DNA from 4 places in the Limnospira fusiformis SAG 85.79 genome. Region 1 is predicted to be linked to each of the others. Evidence: riboswitches for the same ligand, from Rfam matches in the RefSeq annotation. Region 1 holds a riboswitch; each other region holds the start of a gene.
What was found. A riboswitch is a leader RNA that binds a small molecule or an ion and turns the genes downstream of it on or off. The one in region 1 is predicted to bind cobalamin.
Positions count from the first base shown of each region.

Region 2: it holds a riboswitch for cobalamin, as region 1 does, so the genes downstream of both, HFV01_RS13325 (energy-coupling factor ABC transporter permease) here and cobG (precorrin-3B synthase) in region 1, are expected to answer to the same signal.
Region 3: it holds a riboswitch for cobalamin, as region 1 does, so the genes downstream of both, cobW (cobalamin biosynthesis protein CobW) here and cobG (precorrin-3B synthase) in region 1, are expected to answer to the same signal.
Region 4: it holds a riboswitch for cobalamin, as region 1 does, so the genes downstream of both, metE (5-methyltetrahydropteroyltriglutamate--homocysteine S-methyltransferase) here and cobG (precorrin-3B synthase) in region 1, are expected to answer to the same signal.

Region 1 is NZ_CP051185.1:3,229,292-3,231,492, forward strand. Features, by position in the region: gene cobG (precorrin-3B synthase) at 1-1,133, opposite strand, end outside; adenosylcobalamin-variant (AdoCbl-variant) riboswitch at 1,145-1,228, opposite strand; gene cbiE (precorrin-6y C5,15-methyltransferase (decarboxylating) subunit CbiE) at 1,272-2,201, shown strand, end outside.
Region 2 is NZ_CP051185.1:2,817,419-2,819,619, forward strand. Features, by position in the region: gene cbiQ (cobalt ECF transporter T component CbiQ) at 1-132, opposite strand, end outside; gene HFV01_RS13320 (energy-coupling factor ABC transporter substrate-binding protein) at 133-441, opposite strand; gene HFV01_RS13325 (energy-coupling factor ABC transporter permease) at 450-1,205, opposite strand; cobalamin riboswitch at 1,226-1,386, opposite strand; gene HFV01_RS13330 (glycosyltransferase family 2 protein) at 1,430-2,201, opposite strand, start outside.
Region 3 is NZ_CP051185.1:1,761,275-1,763,475, reverse strand. Features, by position in the region: gene HFV01_RS08305 (DpnII family type II restriction endonuclease) at 1-7, opposite strand, end outside; gene cobW (cobalamin biosynthesis protein CobW) at 342-1,394, opposite strand; cobalamin riboswitch at 1,537-1,682, opposite strand; gene HFV01_RS08295 (hypothetical protein) at 1,789-2,031, opposite strand; gene HFV01_RS08290 (CAB/ELIP/HLIP family chlorophyll-binding protein) at 2,080-2,201, opposite strand, start outside.
Region 4 is NZ_CP051185.1:65,494-67,694, forward strand. Features, by position in the region: gene metE (5-methyltetrahydropteroyltriglutamate--homocysteine S-methyltransferase) at 1-971, opposite strand, end outside; cobalamin riboswitch at 1,309-1,453, opposite strand; partial or broken gene HFV01_RS00340 (IS607 family transposase) at 1,682-2,201, shown strand, end outside.

The sequences.
Region 1 (2,201 bases):
GGCTTACCACCACAAGCAGCGATCGCCACTTGATTTGACTCAATTTCCGCGAAGCCTAATAAAGATAGTTTCGGCAATAATTGGCTGATTTGTTGATGGGGAATATCTGGCATTATAATTGTTTGCCAAGGGGTTAATCTTAACTCGGCATTACCAAAGGTTTCTGAAAGTTCTACTAATCCTAACCATTGTTGTGCATTAATTTGTCCTAGGTGTAATGATATCCCAATATAACACAATTCGGCGTTTTTTTGGGGATAAATTCCTAAATGATGATAGGGTTGGCTGGGGGTAGGTTCAGCGGACAATATCGGCAAGGGCTGGGTTAGTTGGCTGTTGACTTGCTGGATATATGTATCTAATCCTAGATGGTCAATTAGCTGTTTCATCCGAGGCTTTTTCCCGGTATCTAAGGGGTTGTTTCGGACATACTCCCCATAGACATTAATAAGGGTAGCGACTACAGATAAACATTGTTCTGGCGTGATGACAAGTTGGGTATTATATAGCTTTTTATCTCCGGCGATCGCCAACTGAAAATTAATGCTATTATTCCCATCATCTACCGAGATCGCATTAAGCTGAATCTCATTATATCGATGTTCCCAAGCCACCGGAGAACGGATACCAATTCCCACAGTCCCCCCCCCATCAACTCCGATGCTAAACTTAGGACTAAGTTCGCCAATTAACGGGTGATTTTGAATCAGATTATCCAGGGCTTTAATCAGGGGACTAGTATCAATTAACTCCTGGCTATCAATTCCCGCCGTCGGACTACCCATAATATTGCGTAGGTGGTCTATGTGGGGATTTTGAGCAGCTAAATTTAATTTTTGCAGCATCTCAAAAACGGCGCTAGTTGGTGGTTTTTGCACTCCCCGAATTTGTAAATTAGCGCGATTAGTTACTTGTAGCGTCCCTCCCCACTCCGTTAATAAATAACCCAATAATTTACCCTGTTTACTATTAATTAATCCGCCCGGAGTCCGAATGCGGATTAAAAAACCATCCTGGGCGTGGGTTCCATAAAATAGACCCGGACAAACATTTGCTTTAACTAACCAATTCATGGTGATTTGTTTCTCCATGCGACGCAGAGAATGAGCCGCAAAATTAGCTGATTTTGACAACTCATCAATAACTTGTAGTTGGCATTCTGACTCAGAAAATTGTATTACAGTTGCGGCACAGTGTCGGAATCTCACCGAACTTTCCCAACTACAAGCCCAAATACTATATCATGAATACTGGTATTTTAACTATAAATCATGGTCAGCAGGGATTTTTCCCACAAATGGTTATCAATTGTAGGAATTGGGGAAGATGGGTTAGAAGGGTTAAGCGCCACGGCGCGATCGCTTTTATCTATGGCTTCAGTAGTTGTCGGTGGTCAACGTCATTTAGCAATGTTACCCCCGGAGGATAAACGAGAAAAACTCCTCTGGACTTCTCCTCTGGATGAGTCGATCGCAGAAATTATCCGCCGCCGTGGTCAACCCGTCTGTGTTTTAGCTAGTGGCGATCCGATGTGGTATGGTATTGGCGTTACCCTTACCCGTCGCCTACCCCTTGAGGAAATTACTATAATTCCTTCTCCCTCTACATTTAGCCTAATTTGTAGTCGTTTGGGTTGGTCTGTAACCGATGTAGAAACCCTGAGTTTATGTGGTCGTCCCCTGGCTTTATTAAATCGGGTAATTTATGGGGGTGCGCATCTGTTAATTTTAAGTGCTAATCGTCGCACTCCCGCCGCCGTGGCTGAACTCCTAACACATCAAGGATTTGGTGATAGTTTAATCGTGGTGTTGGAACATTTGGGAGGCAAAAAAGAGAGACAAATTTCGGGTATCGCTTCCTCTTGGGATGTTGACGAAGTGGCTGATTTAAATGCGATCGCCGTAGAGTGTATTAGTTCTAATCCCGTTAACTTTTCCCCTAGTTTCCCGGGACTTCCTGACAGCGCCTACCACCACGACGGACAGTTAACTAAACAGGAGGTCCGAGCGATTACTCTCAGTCGATTATCTCCCCTACCGGGACAACTTTTATGGGATGTCGGTGCAGGTTGTGGGTCCATTGGTATTGAGTGGATGAGAAGCGATCGCCGTTGTCAAAGTATCGCCATAGAACAGCATCCCAGACGCTTAGAATATATTGCTGATAATGCCACAGCTTTAGGGACTCCAGACCTGCAAATA
Region 2 (2,201 bases), 410 kb from region 1:
GATCAATATTTGCAGGAGGGGGGGAGCCGCCAAACTGAGACAAAACAGGATGGCGGCAAAGGCTAACTTATGTTCTGAGGGTAAATACCTTAACCGATTGGTATAGGCGATCGCATCAATTTGATGGTACATTTAGGATGAGCGATTTTTGCCTTGTTTACGGCCTTTATATAAGCCAATCACATAGCCGACGATACCCGCACCAATAGCAGCTTGAGAAACAAATAACAGGCTCTCAATTTCGCCACTGGGAACTTCTAAGATAGGTTCAAACCAGGGTTGATAATTGGGTTGAATTTCGCCGATGAGATTTTCGGCTTGTTCATCGGCTCCCTCATAATCTCCTCGGATAAAAATTAGCGGCGTTACCGATAAAATAACGACAGCTAAAATCATCCACAAATTGCCATTTTTTACAGGTTTATCAGAAGTTGGTGTCATGATTTTACTTAGCTATTAGCTTTCCCAATTTTCAAGGTTTGCAGTTCTTCTGAGGCGTAGGACTCTAACCAATTCCAAACTACCAGCGTTAATAGTCCCTCACTAATTGATAGGGGAATTTGAGTGACTGCAAAAATCCCCGCAAATTTGATAAAGGAAGCCATAACCCCCCCAGAAGCAGCCGGAAAAGCTACGGCTAACTGTATGGAGGTAATTAAATAAGTGGCTAAACTTCCCAAGGCTGCTGCGAAGAAAATACCTAACTTTTGTTGGTTAAATTGGCAGAATAGTTGATAAATGCCATAGGCAACCCAAGGGCCGACAATCGCCATAGAAAATACATTAGCTCCCAAGGTAGTTAAACCGCCGTGAGCGAGTAATACGGCTTGGAAAAGTAGGACTAAACTGCCTAAAACTGTCATCACTGACGGTCCGAATAAAACCACTCCTAATCCGGTTCCGGTGGGGTGAGAACAACTCCCTGTAACTGAGGGGATTTTTAGAGCTGACAGGACAAACGTAAAGGCTCCTGCTAGGGCAATTAATAGCTTTAGTTCGGGGTTGTTTCGGGTAATTTTGGTGAGTTTTTGAAAACCAATAACCCAGAAAGGGATGATTAACACCCACCAAAAAATTGACCAGGTAATAGGTAAAAAACCTTCCATAATGTGCATTGCTTGAGCTGGAGTGGCTGCACCTATTACCAAATAAAATGTTAACCCAATCATGGCGATTAGGTGTATCATTCGATGATTTTTGCTCATCTGTACCTCGCAGATTTGTGAGTGAGAAATAACTATAGGCGGGCATCCTGACTCACAGATGGGGTGGACAAATTAGCCGGAAATCTGATTACAGTTGCGGGACAGCGCCGGATTTACACCGAACTTTCCCCATTACTCCTAGTGGCTGTTCCCCACTAGAACCTATAGTTGGCGCTATTGTATCATGTGTAGGTCAACAGTGAACCAAGCTGGCAAATATTTAATTAAGTTTGCTCTCGCCTGGCCCAATATTGTTGGACGGCTTGGACGTTATACCAATTTAAAAAAATCCGAGAAATTTCTAAGGCTAATTGAGGCTGACCACGATTAATTAACCACTGTAAAAAATGCGCCATGGTCCTTTCATTGAGTTGACCTCTTAGGGATAAAATGCCCCAGAGTATCCGATGCAAAATGGTCATTTGAATCATCATTTTGACTGACCAGGTAGGATGTTTTTGATAGAAAACTACCCCCATTCTGCCTCTTTGTTTTTCTTTTTCAATTAGGGCGGGTATTTGGTCTAAGTTAAAGGGGGGATGCCAATGATATCCGACGGCGGCGGGGCATTTGATTAATTTTAAGCCTAATTTTTTTAGCCTAACTCCTAGTTCCAGGTCTTCCCAACCATAAAGCTGAAATTTAGGGTCAAATAATCCGGCTTCGATTAGCCAATGGCGGGCGATCGCCACATTTCCGGTGGCAAAATAAGCGGCAGAAAAATCGGTGATTTTATAGGGTTCTGTGGTGGGATTTTCAAAATTGCAGGTATTCACAACTCGACCATAGGTAAAGATGCGATCGCTTTTTTGAGAGTTGGCAATTAAGGCGGTAGCGTGAGCGGCAAGAAAGCTATCAGTTACCACCAAATCACTATCGATAAAAACAATCAGATCTCCCCTCGCCTGTTCAACTCCCAAATTTCGCGCCGCCGCTGGTCCCTGGTGGTCTTGCTGGTAGATGCGAAGATGGGGAAATTCGAGGGTGTTAGTTCCC
Region 3 (2,201 bases), 1.5 Mb from region 1:
GAACCAAAAACTTTGGCTAGAATAAAGATGCTGACTGATGCAATTCCTCAATTGTTCGTTTTTGAACCATAGATGATTAAACAGTTTTTCTGTCAGAATTTGCGAACCATTGATCAAATGTGGGTATCCAAAGGTAAACCTATCATGACTTAGAGAGTGAACTAGATGGGGAATACCTGGGGGACGCAATATGGTATTAGGAGGAGAAGGTGGGATGGAGACGAGACGGAAAGTAGCGTAAAGTGTGGTTGTATTGGGGCTATTTTGGCGACGCTGTGAATTTTACTACTGTTTAAATAAGGACGATCGCATTATTAAAATCACCAAAATTGATAAGATTTCTACCTGTTTAACGCCATGGTTTCTGACTGCAAAGAAGTGGCTATTTGTTCTTGATTAAGACTACGACCAATAAACACCAGTTGAGTTTGGCGAGGTTCGTCGGCTTTCCAGGGGCGATCGAAGAAGGTATCAAATCGGTTTCCGACTCCTTGAACTACCATCCGCATGGGTTTATTTGCTACGGCTATAAAACCTTTGATGCGGTAGATTTCCCACTGCTGGGCGATCGCTTTTAATTGATTAACTAAACTGGCGGAGTCCTTAACTGGATCTAAGACTAAATGCACAGCATTGATATCATCATCGTGTTCGTGTTCTTCTTCCTGGTCATGGTGACTAGGGCGACTGTCCAGATGGTCTTCTACCGCTGCATTAAAGCCTAATAATATGTCAGCCGAAATTTTACCTTGCTGACAGGAAACCGTCTGCACTCCTGGGGTTAACTCCTGTTTTAGCCATTGTTGAACCCGCTGCTGAGACTCTTCATCAATGCGATCGCCTTTCGTCAAAAGTACCAAATCAGCACAAGCTAACTGGTCTTCAAATAACTCCTCGATTGGTGTTTCATGTTCCAAAGTTTCATCCGCTTGACGCTGCTTTTCTAAAGCCTCTAAATCTCCCACCAGTTGACCATTGGCTAGGGCTTCACTATCAACTACCGTAATCACACCATCTACCGTCGCTTTCGTGCGAATTTCCGGCCATCGGAAGGCTTGAACCAGTGGCTTTGGTAAAGCCAAACCAGAGGTTTCTATTAATATCGAATCAATCGCATCTTGGCGTTTAAGTAGTTCTTGCATAGTCGGCAAAAACTCTTCCTGGACGGTGCAACACAGACAACCATTCGCTAATTCGATGATATTAGTTTCCGTTTCTTCTTCGTCACAAACTTGGCAAGATTTGAGGATTTCGCCATCAATACCTACTTCGCCAAATTCATTGACTAATACCGCGATCCGACGACCTTGGTTATTTTGCAGTAAATGGCGGATCAGGGTGGTTTTTCCAGCCCCTAAAAATCCGGTGATAATGGTTACAGGAATTTTATGCACGGTTTTTTGACTCCTCCGAAATTATAGCGATTTGCTATCTATAAATGTTGAGATTTTCCTAGAGTTTAGATGGGCGATCGCTATGATATTTAGATTGTGAAAATACTAAATCAACCATCATCCATACCTCGCAGATGAATCAACAATAGGTTACTTATCGGCGGGCATTCTGACTGAGAGACTAACAGAGTCCCATCACAGTCGCGGGACAGCGCCGGACTTACACCGGACTTTCCCCCTTTCCTCTAAAGGCTGATTTCCCTTAGAACCGATATCGGGAATATCTTATCACAGGTTGGGCGAATTCGGGGAAAAACCAAAAAAGTCCCTGCTTATTTCTAAACAGGGACGGTTTGTTATTAGTGAATAGGGAGAGATAGGTAAATTTGATGACTTAGACTAAGTTAGTGAAAATCAAAGCCCCAATAGCGCCACTAACGGCGATCGCCATCAGTAAATTTGTAAAAAACCTGCCGTATTCTGCATTATAACCAAGGGCTTTGTCTTCCTGACCACCTGTGAAGAATAAAGACCAGGCTTGGTTAGCTGTAATTACTTCTGAGGTACTGTTAAAGTCCGGTCGAAAGATTACAGGTCCGATTAAGTATTTGTTAGGAAAGTTAAAATCTGTTTTCATACAAGTCTCCGAAATGCTACTGAATTATAGGTTGACAAAATCTGGGTTTTACAGGCTAGTTAACCAGCCAATTACACCATGTCCGGTTAATGCTTCTAAGGCTAGGGCGGATATAAACCCGATCATAGCTAGTCGTCCGTTGAGTTTCTCTGCGTATTTGTTGAAACCGA
Region 4 (2,201 bases), 3.2 Mb from region 1:
GAAGCAGACGGCTGAATCCGCAGGTTAGGGGTGACACGGGAAATGGCTTCCAGGGTTGACAAAACGGAGTCCGGGCGAATTTTCCATACATTGCGGGCATCGACAATTCCCGCCCCCAACTCTTTATCGTCGGGGAAACCATACTGTTGCAGTAACTCTAGGTTACGCCCACGGGTGAAGTCTAAACTAATGCCAGCGACGGGTAATTCCATCACCCAGGGGTAATTGTCTCCCAAGTCATCAAAGTAGGTGACCAGGTGAATGGGTAAGCCGACTTGGCTGAGAGATTGATAAGTTGATTGATAGAGTTGTTTAAAGTTGGCAGCATCTCCGAAGACTAAAGCAGGTTCATGGATTTGGACTTCAGCGACACCCATTTTTTGGAGTTCCTGGAGAAGCAGGAGATAGCGATCGCCTAGTTGTTTTCCCGCTTGGTCTTGATTCATCTCCAAACGACTCAGCCGCAGCAAAGTCACCGGACCCAAAACAATGGGAACAGCGCGATCGCCTAATAAGGTTTGAGCGCGATGCACGGTTTGCAGGAAATCGCTAAAGTCGGCTGGCTGTAATGTTTCGGGAATTTCTGGGACGAGGTAGTGATAGTTGGTGTCGAACCATTTGGTCATTTCCAGGGCGGCAATGCCATCCTTACCCCGCGCCATGGCAAAATAACGGTCGAGTCCGCTAAAGGATGCAAACCGTTCGGGAATGATGCCTAAGCGGATGCTCCAGTCTAAAACGTGATCGTAGAGGCTCATGTCGCCAATACCAATGCGATCGATGCCTGCTTGTCGTTGAGTTTCCCAGTTTTTGAACTCAACTTCATTCCGAGTCTGGATGAGGGTTTCTGCGTCCGATTTACCCCGCCAAAAGGCTTCTAATGCCTTTTTTAACTCGCGACTTTTACCAATACGAGGATAGCCGATAGTCGCGGTTTCCAGACGGGTTTGAGTGTATGTTTCCAAGGTCATAAATTGTCGCGTCCTAACGCTGAAAATAGTCATAGAAATCTAGTCCATCCCCGCGACAAACCAGCGGAGTGAACAATTCAAAGCAGCAGAATATCTGCCCAATTGAGTTAAGCAATACTCAGACCAGACTGATTCAAATCACCGTTAGCATGAGTGACCATCTGCCAGTCAATGTCTACATAAGGCTAGTTTTCTCAAAATGGCAATTTCAAATCAGGGCGCTACCCATGCAACGCCAGGGGAGTCGTCCTAAAAAATGAAGGCAATATTAATTGTGAAAAAGCTAAACGAACCATCATCCGTACCTCGCAGACGAAAAATAACAGTTTGGTGCATCTCCAGAGGAGACAGTTCGGCGGGCATTCTGACTTAGAGAGTTGTGTCTCTCCTCACAGCTGCGGGACAGCGCCGGATTTACGCCGGACTTTCCCCCTTACGTCTGATGGCTGCTCCCCATCAGAACCGACAATATTTAAGCATGATAACACACAAAGCGGAGATTTGACGAAATCATGGCAAAGTTACTGTAAACTGGGGGAACAACGATAGATGTCAGCAACCCGGTTTCTAGGGCTTAGGGTTTCACCAAGCGGCCAAGCCGCCCAAAGTCCATGGGAGAGCCACGGCACGAGAGCATGATTTAATCACAAATTCGGTTAATATTTTAGGGCAATACGGTATAATAAGCGAGAAGGGTTGAGGATAAACCTATTGCCAGATATGTCAAACCCAAGGAAGCGGCCCAAATCCTTCGAGTCCATGAAAGAACACTCCGCAGATGGGACGACAATGGCTCAATCGACACCATCAGAACCCCCGCTGGGCAACGACGATACAACGTTGAGTGATATACTGCCAAATCAGGCAGTGACAAACGCAAAGTCGTTATCTATGCCAGAGTTAGTAGCCGCGCCCAGCAGTCCGACCTCAACCGACAGGTGGCCGCACTGTCCAACCTCTACCCCGAAGCAGAAGTCGTCTCAGAAATCGGAGGCGGGCTCAACTTCAAGGGAAAGAAAATGCTGGCCTTACTGGGACATCATTTGTCAGGAGATGTCCGCATGGTTGTCGTTGCCCACAAAGACCGATTGGCAATATGGGGATTTGACTGGTTTCGATGGCTCTGTGAGTAAAACAGGTGCTCACTCATGGTTCTCAACCAGACAAGTCTCAGTCCAGAACCAGAAATGGTTGAGGACATCCTCGCCCTCCTCCACTGCTTTAGCTCCA